Regions from separate parts of the Phenylobacterium zucineum HLK1 genome, predicted to be linked through region 1. Evidence: predicted binding sites of a transcription regulator. Region 1 holds the regulator's gene; each other region holds the start of a gene.
The links. Region 1 encodes LexA, which represses DNA repair genes until DNA is damaged. Its sites were predicted from a motif close to ATGTTCNCNANNTGTTCT; they were not measured.
Positions count from the first base shown of each region.

Region 2: PHZ_RS02165 (DUF72 domain-containing protein) is a predicted target of LexA. The motif match lies at 3,794-3,811, and genes of this name have one in related genera.
Region 3: recA (recombinase RecA) is a predicted target of LexA. The motif match lies at 2,213-2,230, and genes of this name have one in related genera.

Region 1 covers NC_011144.1:1,969,649-1,974,951, reverse strand. The annotation lists gene gltX (glutamate--tRNA ligase) at 1-1,027, opposite strand, end outside; gene PHZ_RS09710 (ComEC/Rec2 family competence protein) at 1,098-3,242, shown strand; gene lexA (transcriptional repressor LexA) at 3,246-3,935, opposite strand; gene trpC (indole-3-glycerol phosphate synthase TrpC) at 4,070-4,843, opposite strand; gene trpD (anthranilate phosphoribosyltransferase) at 4,840-5,303, opposite strand, start outside.
Region 2 covers NC_011144.1:396,283-401,585, forward strand. The annotation lists gene map (type I methionyl aminopeptidase) at 1-161, opposite strand, end outside; gene PHZ_RS02150 (NADPH:quinone oxidoreductase family protein) at 180-1,160, opposite strand; gene PHZ_RS02155 (alpha/beta hydrolase) at 1,160-2,206, opposite strand; gene PHZ_RS02160 (TetR/AcrR family transcriptional regulator) at 2,210-2,830, opposite strand; gene PHZ_RS02165 (DUF72 domain-containing protein) at 2,922-3,746, opposite strand; gene PHZ_RS02170 (M28 family metallopeptidase) at 3,898-5,303, opposite strand, start outside.
Region 3 covers NC_011144.1:1,088,878-1,094,180, reverse strand. The annotation lists gene PHZ_RS05395 (methyltransferase) at 1-669, opposite strand, end outside; gene recA (recombinase RecA) at 1,040-2,125, opposite strand; gene hsdR (EcoAI/FtnUII family type I restriction enzme subunit R) at 2,492-4,939, shown strand; gene PHZ_RS22570 (8-oxoguanine DNA glycosylase OGG fold protein) at 4,936-5,303, shown strand, end outside.

The DNA of each region.
Region 1 (5,303 bases):
TCACCGCCATGTCCCCGGCCTCGAGGGGCCAGTCGCGGCTCGCCAGCACCGTCTTGACCAGCTCGGCGAGGCGCGCGGGTTCGGCCTGGCGGATGTAGTGGTTGTTCAGGTGGTTCAGCTTGGCCCAGTCGAGGCGGGCCGGCGCGCTGACCACGTCATTGATGTCGAACCAGGCGATCGCCTGCTCATCCGAAAAGATCTCGTCGTCCCCGTGGCCCCAGCCCAGCTTGGCCAGGTAGTTGCGCATGGTCTCGGGCAGGTAGCCCATGGAGTCGAACTCGCTGACCGCCTGGGCGCCGTGGCGCTTCGACAGCTTCGCTCCGTCGGGGCCGTGGATCAGCGGCAGGTGCGCCCACACCGGGACCTCCCAGCCGAGGCCTTGATAGATCAGCGTCTGGCGGGCGGCGTTGTTCAGGTGGTCGTCGCCGCGGATCACGTGCGTCACGCCCATGTCGTGGTCGTCCACGACCACGGCGAGGTTGTAGGTGGGGGTGCCGTCGGTGCGCAGCAGGATCAGGTCGTCCAGCTGCTTGTTCTGGAACCGGACCTCGCCCTTCACCGCGTCCTGGATGACAGTCTCGCCCTCCTGCGGCGCCTTCAGCCGCACCACGAACGGGCGGTCGGGGGCGTCGTTGGGCGAGGCGTCGCGCCAGGGCGAGCGGACGACCCGGCCCTCGGCGCGCGCCACCTCACGCTCCGCCTCCAGCTCCTCGGGCGTCATGTAATCACGATAGGCGCCGCCGCGCGCCAGCAGCGTCTCGGCGGCCTCGCGGTGCCGGTCGGCCCGGGCGAACTGGAACACCGGCGGCTCGTCGGCGTCCAGGCCCAGCCATTTCAGGCCGTCGAAGATCACCTTCACCGCCTCGTCGGTCGAACGCTCCCGGTCGGTGTCCTCGATGCGCAGCAGGAACTTGCCGCCCGTGTGGCGGGCATAAAGCCAGTTGAACAGGGCGGTCCTCGCCGTGCCAATGTGCATCATGCCGGTAGGCGAGGGGGCGATCCGGGTGCGGACGGGACGGTCAGGCATCGATCTCGGAGGGGTTGGGGCGGCCCTGGCGGATAACGCCGGAGCTGAACACTTGGGGGCGCCTCTTAGCATGCGGATTCGGCGTGCTTCCAGCCTCCGCGCCCACGCGGCCTGGCTCCGCGACCAGGTCGAGGCGCAGGCCGACCGCTGGACCCTGTGGACGCCCGTGGCCTTCGGCGCCGGATGCGGCGCCTACTTCGCGCTGATGCGGGAGCCGCAGGCCTGGGTCGCCTGGCTGCTGCTCGGGGCGGCCGCAGCGCTGCTCCTGGCCGCGGGGCGTTGGGCGGGCCCGCGCCCCGTGGTGGTGGCCCTCGCGCTGACGGCGTTCGGCCTCGGCGGCTTCGCCGTGGCCAAGCTGCGCACCGAGAGCGTCAAGGCGCCGGTCGCCGTCGCGGGCGCGAGGCCGCAGCCGGTCGAAGGCTGGGTGGTGGACGTGGCCGCGCCGGGCCAGGGCGGCCAGCGCCTGCTGATCGCGCCCGTCCGGATCGGCTCGTGGGCGCCCGAGACCACGCCCATCCGGGTGCGCGTGACGCTCCGCCCCGGAACGCCTGTGCCGGCGCCAGGCGAGGGCGTGCGGGTTCTGGCCATCCTCAATCCCCCGCCGCCTCCGGCCAGCCCCGGGGCCTACGACTTCGCGCGCGACGCCTTCTTCGAGAGCGTCGGCGGGGTCGGTCTGGCGCTGCGGCCGCCCGAGTGGTGGACGCCCGATACAGTGGCGCCCTGGCGGCTGCGGCTGACGATGCGGGTGAACGCTGTCCGCTGGGCGCTGACCCGGCGGATCGTCGAGACCCTCGGCCCGGAGAGCGGCGGGCTGGCGGCGGCGATGACCACGGGCCACGAGGCGTTCATTCCGCCCGAGCAGGTGGAGAACCTGCGCGTCTCGGGCCTGGCGCACATCATCTCGATCAGCGGCCTGCACATGGCGATCGTGGGCGGCTTCACCTTCGCCGCCGCCCGCCTGGCGGTGGCCGCTTGGCCGTGGCTGGCGCTGCGGGTGTCGGGCAAGAAGGTGGCGGCGCTGGTCGGTCTGGCCGCGGTCGGCGGCTATCTTGTGCTGTCGGGCGCGCCGCCGCCGGCCGAGCGGGCGGCGATCACCGCGGCGGTGGCCTTCGCCGCCGTCCTGGCCGACCGGCAGGCGATTAGCCTGCACGCCCTGGCCCTGGCCGCCATGGGGGTGCTCCTCCTCCAGCCGGAAGCGGTGACCGAGCCCGGGTTCCAGATGTCGTTCGCCGCCACCGCCGCTCTGGTGGCGCTGGCCGAGGGCTGGCCCCGGCCGATCCGCGAGATCGAGGCGCCCTGGTGGATCCGCCTGCCGCAGGCGGTCGTGACCTGGACCGCCGCCAGCCTGGCCGTCAGCTTCGTCGCGGGCCTGGCCACGGGGCCGTTCGCCATCCAGCACTTCAACCGCGTCTCCACCTGGGGCCTGCTGGCGAACCTGGCCGTGGCGCCGATCTCCACCTTCCTTCTGATGCCGGCCTTGGCCCTCGGCGCGGCGCTGGCCCCCTTCGGCCTCGGGCGCATTCCGCTGGAGGCGGCGGGGCTTGCGATCGAGCTGATGAACCGCATCGCCGCAGCGGCGGCCTCGGCCCCCATGGCCCAGACGCTGGTTCCCAGCGCGCCGGCCTGGACGCTGGCGGCTTCGTTCGTGGGCCTGCTCTTCGTCTGCCTGTGGCGAGGACGGCTGCGCTGGGCGGGCCTGCCGCTGGCCCTGTCGGTGCTCTGGGCGCCGCGACCGGCGACGCCGGACCTGTGGATCAGCGCCGACGGCGCCGCCGTGGCGGTCCGCGAGGGGCGCGAGGCGGTGCTGCTGCGTCCGGACGTGAAGCTGTTCGGGGCCGAGCTGTGGGCCCGCCGCCGGGGCCTGACGCCGCTGACCTCGGAGGCCGAGCGGGACGAACGATTCGACTGCGACCGCTGGAGCTGTGCGCCGGGGGCGGGGGCGCCGATGCGGGTCTCCGCCGCCTGGAACCTGCGCCGGCCGCTGAAGCCGGGCCGCCTTGACGCCCTCTGCGGCTCGGCAGAGGTGGTGATCCTGAGGAACGACTTCCGCCCGGAGAGCTGCGGGGCGCCGCTGGTGCTGACCGGCGCCGACTTCCGCGCCGGCGGCTCGGCCGAACTCTGGCGGCGGAGCGACGGAAGCTGGCGCATCGCCTGGAGCCAGGACCTGCGCGGACGCAGGCCCTGGACCTGGGGCTTCGACCCCAGGGGGCGCTAGGGCCTAGTGGTAACGGCGGATGAGGCCGACGAGGCGGCCCTGCACCGCCACGCGGTCGGGGCCGAAGATGCGGGTCTCGTAGGCGGGGTTGGCCGCCTCGAGCGCGATCGAGGCGCCCTTCTTGCGCAGGCGCTTCAAGGTCGCTTCCTCGCCGTCCACCAGGGCCACGACGATGTCGCCGGAGTTGGCGCTGTCGGTCCGGCGGATCACCACGAAGTCGCCGTCGAGGATGCCGGCGTTGATCATCGAGTCGCCCTGGATCTCGAGGACGAAGTGCTCGCCCGCGCCAAGCATCGCCTCGGGGACCGGCAGCCGGTCGCGCTCCTGCTGGATGGCCTCGATGGGGGTCCCGGCGGCGATCTTGCCGAGGATCGGCAGTTCGCGAGTGTCGTTGGCCGCGACCGGCATGGCCTGGCCGGCCTCGACCAGCTGCGGCTTGAAGGGGGCGCGACCCTTGGGCGGAGCGGCGGCCGTGGCCTGCTGCGGCAGGCGGACCACCTCCAGCGCGCGGGCCCGGTGGGGCAGGCGGCGCAGGAAGCCGCGTTCCTCCAGGGCGGTGATCAGCCGGTGAATCCCGGACTTGGACGCCAGGTCCAGCGCTTCCTTCATCTCGTCGAAGGACGGCGAGACGCCGGTTTCCTTGATCCGCTCATGGATGAACATGAGCAGTTCATGCTGCTTGCGGGTGAGCATCTGCAGGCGACCTCTGGAACAAAGCGCAAACGTTATCGATATTCTCTAGGTGTTCCTAGTTAATGTCAAGTTACCACCGTTCTCCCTGAAAAATCAGGAGAACTGGCCCGGCGCCGGACGGCGGAACGGGCGACTCAGCCGAGGAGGGCGCGGGTTGCGGCGGTCACGTCGGCCTGCCGCATCAGGCTCTCGCCCACCAGCATGGCCTGTGCCCCGCAGCGTTCCAGGCGAGCGACGTCGGCGGGGGTGAAGATGCCGCTCTCGGTGACCAGCAGGGCGCCGGCCGGGGCCATCGTGGCCAGCCGCTCGGTCGTGGACAGGTCGACCTCGAAGGTCCGCAGGTTGCGGTTGTTCACGCCTATCAGGTCGGCGCCGAGCGCGCCGGCGCGCGCCATCTCGGCCTCGTCGTGCACCTCGACCAGGGCATCCATGCCCAGCCGCTGGGCCTCGGCCATCAGCTCGGCGGCGAGGACGTCGTCGACCATGGCGAGGATCACCAGGATGGCGTCGGCCCCGAGCGACCGGCTCTCGGCCACCTGCCAGGGATCGACCAGGAACTCCTTGCGCAGGCACGGCAGGCGCACCGCGCTCCGGGCCGCGGCGAGGTAGCTGTCGTCGCCCTGGAAGCTGGGCCCGTCCGTCAGTACCGACAGGCAGGCCGCGCCGCCGGCCTCGTAGGCGCGGGCGAGGGCGGGCGGATCGAAGTCCTCCCGGATCAGCCCCTTGGAGGGGGAGGCCTTCTTGATCTCGGCGATCAGGGCCAGGCGGCCGGGGGCGTGCGCCCGCGTCAGCGCGGCGCGGAAGCCGCGCGGGGCCTCGGCCGGCGGCGCGATCGTCGGCTGCGCGGCCTTGCGGACGGCGACCTCGTCGCGCTTGTAGGCGGCGATCTTCTCGAGGATGTCGCTCATGGGGCGGTGATCTCCACGAGTCGCTCCAGGGCGGCCTGGGCGCGCCCTTCGTCCAGGACACGGCCGGCCAGCTCGACCCCCTCGCGCAGCGTCTCGACCTTGTCGGCGACCAGGAAGGCCGCGGCGGCGTTCAGGGCGACGATGTCGCGGTAGGCGCCGGTCTCCCCGGCGAGCAGGCGGCGCAGCGCCTGCGCGTTCTCGGCCGGGCTGCCGCCGGTGATGTCGGCCAGGGCCGCGCGGCGTAGGCCCACCGCCTCCGGGGTGATCGTGAACAGCCGGACCTTGCCGTCCGAGAACTCGGCGACCGAGGTCTCGCCCGTGGTGGTCAGCTCGTCGAGCCCGGCCCCGTGGACGACCCAGGCCTTCTCGGACCCCAGCATGCCGAGCGCCTGCGCCAGCGGCTTGACCCAGCGCTCGGCGAAGACGCCCACCACCTGCCGCTGCGCGCCGGCCGGATTGG
Region 2 (5,303 bases), 1.6 Mb from region 1:
GAGCGGGCGCCGGCGTCCTCCAGCATCTTGCGGCCCAGGCGGTCCAGCTCGCGGGTGGTGATCCCGGGCTCCAGCGCCTCGCCCATGGCCTTCAGCGTGCGCGCCACGAGGCGGCCGGCCGCCTTCAGCTTCTCGAGGTCGTCTTCGCTGCCGATGGTCATGGTCTGGAGGTCCGGAAACTAGAGGTCTGGGCGGATGATCGTCTTGCCGACGACGGTGCGGTTCGCCAGCGTCTCGAACGCGGCGCGCCAGTCGTCCAGCGGATATTCGCGGTGCACCCGGGGCCGCACCCTCCCCTCGGCGGCGAGCCGCCAGATGGCCTCGATGTTCTCGCGGCCCTTGTCGGGGAACTGGCGGCCGTACTCGCCGGCCCGGACGCCGTGGACCGAGAAGCCCTTGATCAACGCGATGTTGGCCGGCAGCGTCGGCAGGCGGCCCGAGGTGAAGCCGATGACGAGCAGCCGGCCGCCGAAGGCGATGCAGCGGGTGCTCTCGTCGAACACGTCGCCGCCCACCGGATCGTAGATCACGTCGGCGCCGCGCCCCGCGGTGATCTCCTTCACCCGCTCGCGGAAGCCGCCCGTGACGTTGACCACGGCGTCGGGGGCGTACTCGTCGGCGATCACCTTCAGCTTCTCGTCCGAGGCCGAGGCGGCGATCACGCGGGCGCCCAGGACCTTGGCCAGGTCGACGGCGGCCAGGCCGACGCCCCCCGCCGCGCCGTGGACCAGCACCCATTCGCCCGGCTGGACGTTGGCCGCGCGCACCAGGGCCACATAGGCGGTGAGGTAGGCGACCGGATAGCCCGCCGCCTGGGCGAAGGAGAGATGGCCGGGCTTGGGCCGCAGCTGCGAGGCGTGGACGAGGGCGTACTCGGCGCAGGCGTTGCGCGCCCCGCCGGCCACCGGATCGCCGAGCGCAAAGCCCGTCACGCCCTCGCCCAGGGCGTCGACCTCGCCGGCCAGCTCGAGGCCGGGGGTGAAGGGCAGGGCCGGCTTGTGCTGGTGTTCGCCCCGGGTCTGCATCAGGTCGGGGAAGTTCACCGCCGCGGCCCGCACGCGCACGCGCACCTCGCCGGGACCGGGCTCGGGGACCGGGACCTCCTTGACGACACAGCCCTGGTAGTCCGGCGCGAGCCGCTCGACGACGAGGGCCCGCATCAGGCGAGGCGGCCTTCGTAGGCCTCGCGCACCAGGCCGGCGATCTCGCGGCAGGCGATGTCGGCGGCCGGCACGGCGCCGGTGAAGGCGGTGAAGGCGTGGGCCAGGCTGTCGTAGCAGCGGTAGGCGGTGGGGACGCCCGCATCGCGCAGCCGCTTGGCGTAGGCCTCGCCCTGGTCCACCAGCGGGTCGAAGCCGGCGGTGACCACGACCGCCGGCGCCAGGCCCTTGAGGCTCTTCTCCTTCAGCGGCGACAGGCGCGGGTCGGCCGGATCGTCGCCCGGGCCGAGGTAGTGGCGCATGAACCAGTCCATCATCGGCCGCGAGAGCGGGAAGGCGTCGGCGTAGGTGGTCATGGAGGCCGTCTGCGACGCCACGTCCGTGCAGGGATAGACGAGGAGCTGCAGCACCGGCTGATCCTCGCCCGCCCGCTTCAGCATCTGGCAGGCGGCGGCGGTGAAGTTCCCGCCCATGGAATCGCCGCCCAGGGCCGCCTTGCCCGCGGGGGCGCCGAAGCGGCCGGCGTTGTCCCGGCCCCAGCGGTAGGCGGCCAGCACGTCGTCGAGGCCGGCGGGAAAGCGGTGCTCGGGCGCGAGACGATAGTCCACCGACAGGACCGGCCCGCGGGCGATCTTCGCCAGCAGGGTGCAGAAGGCGTGGGTGGTCTCGATCGTCCCGATCACGCCGCCGCCCATGTGGGCCCAGACCATCAGCGGAGCCTCGGGGTCCTGCCCCTGCGGCCGGTAGGCGCGGGCGGGGATCTCTCCGGCGGCGCCGGGGACGGCGAGGTCCTCCCAGGTCACGCCGGGCTCGGGCGAGCCGGCCACCGCGGCGATGGCCTGGGTCTCGCCCCGGCGGGCTTCCTCGGGCGAGAGGCTCTCCATCGGCGGGGCGCCGCGCGCCTGCGCCGCCAGGAACTGGAGCCGCGGGTCGAGGGTGCGCCCGCCCTTGTAGACGACCCCGCCGCCCGACATCAGCCGCAGCACGGGGGCGGGCAGGGACAGGAGGGTGCGGGCGATCAGGCGCTGGGCCCCGGCCGGCGGCATCTCCTACTTCGCCCCCGGCAGGCCGCGCAGGCCGTTGAGGATCATGGCCACGGCGAAGTCGGTGGCGGCCTGGGTGTCGATGGGGCGGCGCTCGATCATCTTGTCCCCGACGTCGCGGGCGATGGCGATGCAGGCGGCCGCCATGTAGTCGGGGTCGGCCACGGGCCCCCGGCCGGCGGCGATGGCCTCCATCAGGGCGTCCCGCACCTCGGCGAAGACGGCGGCCATCTCGGGGGTCTCGCCGTGGACGTGGGGGTGCGGCTCGCCGGGCGGACGGCGGGCCAGCCAGCTGGTGTGCTCGTCGGCCATGAAGCCGAAGTAGGCGGCGATCGCCTGGCGCACGAAGGTCTCGAAGTCGTCGCTGGAGGCGCGGATCTTCTTCAGGATTGGGCCGAAGCGCCGCGCGCCGTCGTCGGCGAGGGCGGCGAACACCTCCTCCTTCGAGCGGTAGTAGTTGTAGAAGGTGCCGGCGGCCAGGCCGGTGCGGCGGATGATGTCGCGCACCGTGGCGGCCTCGTAGCCCATCTCGCCGAAGACCTCGCGCGCGGCGTCGAGGATCGCCTGGCGGTTCTGGACCTTCGTCTGCTCGCGCTTGCCGACGGGAAGATAGGCGACCTGGGCCATGGAGGGTGTGCAGACTCGTTCTACGAAAATGACGCGCGTCATTCTCGCGGGTAACGCGGGGGCCTGCAAGCGTTCCGTGGCGTGACGGTGGTTACAGGTCCTGCGGCCGGAACTCCGGATCGACCCGGCGGATGAACTCCATGGCCGCGGCCGGGGCGCGGACCTTCCCCTCGTGGATGACGAAGGCGTAGACGTCGCGCGGCTCCTCGGGCGGGCCGGTGCGGTCGATCGGGCGCATGTCGTCCGGGATGCGGCCCTCGGCGTAGGCCCGGAACCGGCCGGCCCACAGGTCGAGATCGGCGGGCGAATAGCCGGTGGGGATGTCGTCCGAGGCCGACAGCAGCCGCAGGTAGACGAAGTCGGCGGTCACGTCAGGGATGAAGGGATAGTTCTCGTTCTCGGAGTTGCAGATCGCCACGTTGTGGTCGCGGCAGAGGGCGACGAACTTCGGGTCGGCGAAGCTTGCGTTGCGGACCTCGACCACGTGGCGGAGCCTGAGGTTGTCCAGGCTCTTCGGCAGCAGCTCGAGCCAGCCGGCGAAGTCGTCGTAGTCGAACTTCTTGGTGGGGGCGAACTGCCACAGGATCGGCCCGAGCCGGTCGCCCAGCAGGGCCAGGCCCTGGTTCAGGAAGATCTCCATCGAGCCCTTGCCGTCGGCGAGGACCTTGCGGTTGGTGCAGAAGCGCGAGGCTTTCACCGAGAACTGGAAGCCCTCGGGCGTGGCCGCGCGCCACTTCTCCCAGCTGTCGGGCTTGAAGCTGGAATAGTAGGTGCCGTTGATCTCGATGACGGTCAGGCGGCGGCTGGCGTAGGCCAGCTCGTCGGCCTGCCGCAGGCCCGCCGGATAGAACACCCCGCGCCAGGGCTCGAACGTCCAGCCGCCGATCCCGCACCGGATCCTGCCTGCCGCCGCCATGGTGGGCCTCCCGCCTTGATCGCGCCTTTAGCTAACGTCGATCCGCGAAGTTCTCAAGATGTTCCAGCTGGGCTGGGCTGGGCTGGGCTGGGCGGCGGCAGGCCGGGATAGAGAAAGGGCGGCGCGTTGCGGCGCCGCCCTCCGGAGGACCTTACTGCCGCTCCGCCTTGGTCTCGTCGCGGGCTGCCTTGAACTCGGCGCCTTCCTTCCACTCGGGCCAGGTGCGGCTGTTCGCGAGCTCGTGGCCGAGCTGGTAGTAGAGGCCGATCTCCTGGACGGCGCCCGACATGTCCCAGTTGGGATCGAACTCGTCGGCCGGCTGGTGGTACTTGTCCTTGGTGTAGGCCTCGGAGGCCGCGCGGCCGGCGGCCTTGCCGCCCTTCTCCAGCGTCTCGCCGGAGCCGAACGAGATCGCCGGCACCCCGCGCTTGGCGAACGGGAAGTGGTCCGAGCGGTAGAAGCTGCCCGCCTGCGGATTGGGATCGGGGCTGAACGTCAGGCCGCCCGCCTTGGCCACCCGGATCATGTCGTCCTGCAGGGTCATGGGCGCATCGCCGGACATGGTCACGTCCTTGAACCGGCCCAGCAGGTTGACGCCGTCCATGTTGATGACCGCGACGGTCTTCGACAGCGGATAGAGCGGGTTGTCGGCGTAGTACTCCGAACCCAGCAGGCCTTTCTCCTCGGCCGTCACCGCCAGGAAGGTGACCGAGCGCTGGGGCTTCGGACCCTTGGCGTAGATGCGGCCGAGCTCCAGCAGCGCGGCCGTGCCCGAGGCGTTGTCGAGCGCGCCGTTGTAGATCTTGTCGCCGCGGGCGTCGGGCAGGCCCACGCCGAGGTGATCCCAGTGGGCGGTGTAGATCACCCGCTCGTCGGGGCGCTCGGCGCCGCGGACCTCGCCCACGACGTTCTTGGAGACGACCTTCTGGGCGTCGATGGCGTAGTCGGTGGAGAAGGTGACGCCCTTCAGCTCCACGGGCCGGAAGTCGCGGGTCTGGGCCTGCTTCTTCAGCGCGTCGAAGTCGAGGCCGGCGGTCTTCATCAGGCTCACCGCCACGTCGCGCTGCACCCAGCCCTCCAGGGGCGCGTGGGCCTCGGCGGGGTTCTTGCGGATGACGTCGAAGATCTCGTTGGTGTTGGAGTTCTTCACGGTCGCCCAGCCGTAGGAGGCCGGGTCGGTCTCGTGGATCACCAGGAAGCCGACGGCGCCCTGGCGGGCGGCCTCCTCGTACTTGTAGGTCCAGCGGCCGTAGTAGGTCATGGCCTTGCCGCCGAAGTCGCCCTCTCCGGCCTCGAAGTCCGGATCGTTGACGAGGACGAGGGCGATCTTGCCCTTCAGGTCATAGCCCTTGAAGTCGTCCCAGTTCTTCTCGGGGGCCTTCACGCCGTAGCCGGCGAAGACCACCGGGACGTCCTTCAGGACCAGCCGGTCGGCGCCGGTCTGGGCGGCGCGGATGGCGACCTGCTCGCCCTGGGTCCACTGCTGGGTCGCACCGCCGGCGGTGACGCTGACCTTCACCGGGCCCTTGGTGGCGAAGCGGGCGAGCGGCACGTCCT
Region 3 (5,303 bases), 880 kb from region 1:
GCAGGCCCGCTCGCGCGCGTGCCTGCGCAGGCCGGCCAGCAGGATGTCCGTTCCCTCCACCATGGGCGCACCGGTGTAGAGCAGCAGGCGTCCGCCCGGCGGCAGGCGGCTCATGGCCTCGTCCGCCCACCGAAGCGCGATGGCCGTGCCATGCCGGTCGCCGCCATCGCTGTGGGTGAGTCCGCTCGCCGCGATGAAGGGCGGATTGGCGACGACGAGGTCCGCGTCGGGGTCCAAGTCGGAGAGGCCGTCGGACCGCACGGCGGCGGCGGTGACGCCGGCGTGCGCGGCGTTGATCCGCGCCAGGCGCAGGGCGCACTCGTTCACGTCGCCGAGCTGGACCAGCTCCGCACCGCCGAGCCGGGCCGCGACCACTCCGCCGACCCCGGCCCCCGCGCCGATTTCGACCACCTTCCGCGCCGCGGCCTTGCCGGTCAGCTCCACGCGCAGGAATTCCGCGAATCGGTAGCTGTCGGGACCGAGGAACACCTTGCCGGGCTCGCGCGAACCGAGGGCCGAGTGGAGGAAGAGCGTCCCGGCGAGCCGCGATACGCGAAGGGTGGAGCGATAGCCGCCCTCTTCCTCACGCAGCGCCCCGGCCTCCGCCAGCAGAGCCTCGATCTCGCCGTCGATGGCGCCGCTCGGGAAGGGCAGCCCCCATCCCAGCACGTCCCGAAGGTTGCGCTCGCCTAGAGGCCGGCGACGGCGATGTGTCCGCCAGGAGGTCGGGTTGAGGGGCGTGACGAAGTCGTAGCCCCTCTGGTCCAGAGCCCCGAGGAGGGCGAGAAGCGCGTGGTCCGACTGAGTCTGAAACAAGGGTCCGCCCGGTTGTGCCGGGCTGGAACGCGCAAGCTGGGCTTTCGCTGCACCCGCGGCTCGCGCATGGCCGGGAACGAAAAAGGACGCCTGGGGGGCGGCCCCCAGGCGTCCTCGCCTCTGTGGCTTGCGCCTGCGCGCAGGGTGGAGGCGGCGGACCGGGTTGGCGGGGAGGCCCGCCGCCGGCGCGGCGCAGGTCCAGAGGAGTCTTTCCGGCCCTGGCTCAGAGCGAGCCGTCGGCCTCGTCGCCCTCGCCCTCGGACGGGCCGACCAGCAGCTCTTCCTCGATCGCCGACTTGGCGCCGCGGACCTTGGCCTCGATCTGCTCGGCGATGTCGGGGTTCTGCTTCAGGAACTCGCGCACATTGTCGCGGCCCTGGCCGATGCGCTGGGAGTTGAACGAGAACCAGGAGCCCGCCTTCTCGACGACGCCGGCCTTGACGCCGAGGTCGATGATCTCGCCCAGCTTGGAGATCCCCTCGCCGTACATGATGTCGAACTCGACCTCGCGGAACGGCGGGGCGACCTTGTTCTTGACCACCTTCACCCGGACGTTGTTGCCGACGATCTCGTCGCGTTGCTTGACCGAGCCGGTGCGGCGGATGTCGAGGCGCACCGAGGCGTAGAACTTCAGCGCGTTGCCGCCCGTGGTGGTCTCGGGCGAGCCGTACATCACCCCGATCTTCATACGGATCTGGTTGATGAAGATGACCAGCGTCTTGGCCTTGGAGATGGAGGCGGTGAGCTTGCGCAGCGCCTGGCTCATCAGGCGCGCCTGCAGGCCCGGAAGGCTGTCGCCCATCTCGCCCTCGATCTCGGCCCGCGGCGTCAGCGCCGCCACCGAGTCGACCACGATCACGTCCACGGCGTTCGAGCGCACCAGGGTGTCGGTGATCTCCAGCGCCTGCTCGCCGGTGTCGGGCTGGGCGACCAGCAGGTCGTCCAGGTTCACGCCCAGCTTGTGGGCGTAGGACGGGTCGAGCGCGTGCTCGGCGTCCACGAAGGCGGCGGTGCCGCCGGCCTTCTGCACCTCGGCCACCACGTGCAGGGCGAGCGTCGTCTTGCCCGAGCTTTCCGGCCCATAGATTTCGACGATGCGGCCCTTGGGCAGGCCGCCGATGCCCAGCGCCATGTCGAGGCCGAGCGAGCCCGTCGACACGGACTCGATCTCGACGATCTTGCCCTTGTCGCCCAGCTTCATCACCGAGCCCTTGCCGAAGGCCCGATCGATCTGCGCCAGCGCCGCCTCGAGCGCGCGCTGCTTTTCTCCGTCTTCCTTGCCCACGAGCCTCAACGCCGACTGAGTCATATCCAGCGCCCTCTATCCCACGATTCCGCCAACCCGGCCGTCGAACTCACGCCGTCGCCGAGGACTCATGCGTACCTCCTTTGTTCCAGGTTCGCAAGATGTTCTTCGCGAGCGGCGCGGAACGCCCTCGCTGGGATGGCTATTTCGATTTGTCCTCTGGCGGCTGGGATTCGTCACTGGCCGCTACGAACTGTCGCTGGCTCGACGAGAACTCTCCTCCGCGAGGATTCCGCTTCCGCCGCCAAGCGGCGACGCAGCGCGCCCAACGGCTGCCGGTTGACGACATGGCTCCGCTCGCGCTGAAGTCGCGGCGGGGGAGTGCTTTGATCACCAGCTGCAGTTCTGCATCGATGACGGACGGCCGCGGTGGATAAGCGCGCGCTGTCGGAGCGCGACATCTGCACGAAGTTCATCACGCCTGCGCTGCGTCGCGCCGGGTGGGATGAGCAGACTCAGTTCCTTGAGGAAGTCTCCTTCACCAAGGGCCGCATCACGGTTCGCGGTAAGCTCGTCTCCCGGGGCAAGGCCAAACGCGCCGACTACATCCTCTACATCAAGCCGAACGTTCCGATCGGCATCATCGAGGCCAAGGACAACCGGCACGCCGTCGGCGACGGGATGCAACAGGCGCTGGAGTACGCCGACATCCTGAACCTGCCGTTCGCCTTCTCTTCCAATGGCGATGGCTTCGTCTTCCATGACCGCACGGGCGCCGCCGACCAGAAGGAAACTGACGTCGCGCTGGACGCCTTCCCGACGCGAGCCGAACTTTGGAGGCGCTACTGCGCCTGGAAAGGGCTGACGCCGGAGGCCGAGGAGGTCGTCCTTCAGGACTACTTCGACGACGGGAGCGGCAAGGCTCCTCGCTACTATCAGGTCAATGCGGTCAACGCGGCCGTCGAAGCCATCGCCAAGGGCCGCGACCGCGTACTGCTCGTGATGGCGACCGGCACGGGCAAGACCTACACCGCCTTCCAGATCATCTGGCGGCTGTGGAAGGCCGGCCAGAAGAAGCGGATCCTTTTCCTGGCCGACCGGAACATCCTGGTCGATCAGACCATGGTTAACGACTTCCGCCCATTCGGGCCGGCGATGGCCAAGCTGTCCACCAAGTCCAAGACCATCGAGCGTGCGGACGGCACCGAGGTCGATCTCACGCTCGCGATGGACAAGCGCCGTCGCGTCGACACGGCTTTCGAAATCTACCTCGGCCTCTATCAGGCGATCACCGGACCCGAGGAGCGGCAGAAGATCTTCAAGGACTTCTCCCCCGGCTTCTTCGATCTGATCGTGATCGACGAGTGTCATAGAGGCAGCGCAGCCGACGATGCGGCCTGGCGCGAAATCCTGGAGCACTTCTCGGGCGCCACCCAGATCGGCCTGACCGCCACGCCCAAGGAGACGACCTACGTCTCGAACAGCGCCTACTTCGGCGAGCCGGTCTACACCTACTCCCTGCGCCAAGGCATCGCCGACGGCTTCCTCGCTCCCTACAAGGTGATCAAGGTCCACATCGACCGTGACGTCGAAGGCTACCGGCCCGAGAAGGGTCAGGTCGACCGCGACGGAAACGAGATCGAGGACCGAATCTACAATCGCCGGGACTTCGACCGAACTCTGGTGCTGGACGACCGGACCAAGCTGGTCGCGGCCAAGGTCACCGAGTTCCTGAAGGAGAGCGGCGATCGCTTCCAGAAGACCATCGTCTTCTGCGTCGACGAGGAGCACGCGGCTCGCATGCGTCAAGCCCTCGTCAACGAGAACAAGGACCTGTGCGACGCCAATCACCGTTACGTCATGCGGATCACCGGCAGCGACAAGGACGGCCTCGACCAGCTGGGCAACTTCATCGATCCCGAGTCGCGCTATCCGGTGATCGTCACGACCTCGCGTCTGCTCTCAACCGGCGTGGATGCCCAGACCTGCCGCCTGATCGTGCTGGACCGCGCCGTAGGCTCGATGACGGAATTCAAGCAGATCGTCGGCCGCGGCACTCGTGTGAACGAGGACGCCCGCAAATTCTACTTCACGCTCATGGACTTCCGGGGCGCCACGGATCATTTCGCCGATCCCGAGTTCGACGGCGATCCCGTCCAAATCTACGAGCCGGGCCCTGGACAGCCAGTCTCGCCTCCTGACGACCTGCCGCCAGGCGGGGAGATCAGCGAGGAGGGCGAGGAGTTCACGGGCGATCCCGGGGTGATCATCCGCGATCCCTGGAACACGGGTAAGGGTGGCGGCGATCCCGTCCGCAAGGTCTACGTCGACGGCGTCGGAGCGCATATCATCGCGGAGCGCGTCGAGTATCTCGACGCAAACGGCAAGCTCGTCACCGAATCTCTCCGCGACTACACCAAAACGGCCCTTCGCAAGCGCTACGCGAGCCTGGATGAGTTCCTGAAGCGCTGGAACACGGAGGCGCGCAAGCAGGCCATCGTCGACGAGCTGGAGGCCGAGGGGCTGCCGCTGGACGTCGTGGGACACGAGCTGGGCAAGGACCTCGACCCCTTCGATCTCATCTGCCACGTCGCCTTCGACGCCAAGCCGCTCACCCGGCGCGAGCGAGCCGAAGGCGTCAAGAAGCGGGACGTCTTCACGAAATACGGGCCGCAGGCGCGCGCCGTACTGGATGGGCTCCTGGCGAAGTACGCCGACGAAGGCGTGCTCAACCTGGACGACCCCAGCGTCCTGCGGATCCCGCCATTCACCCAAATGGGCAGCGTCGTCCAGCTCATCCGGGCATTTGGCGGCAAACAGGGTTTCGATCGCGCCGTCCACGATTTGCAGGACGCGCTCTACCAGGACGTCGGTTGACGATGCCGTGGTTCGGAGCGCGTGAACTTGCCGACCACGCATTCATCGACCGTCTACAGCGGCACCGGCGTGAGTTCCTGGACTCTGACTCTCTTGAGGCGGCGGCGGCACAGCTCGCCGGAGACGACTTCCGAGGAACGAGGAGATTTCTTCGCCAAGTGTGTCGATGGGGCGGGTACTACGGCATCGCTGTGCGGGTAGCGGCTTCCAATCCCGACGATGACATTCGGAACGCGTTCAGTTGTGCGCATGAGAAGCTTGAGCGCGATGATCCAGTGGCCGCGTTGCGCGCCATCAACCGGCTTCGCGGCCTAGGTCGCCCGGCGTTTGCCTCGAAGTTCCTGCGTTTCATGCGGCCTCAGTC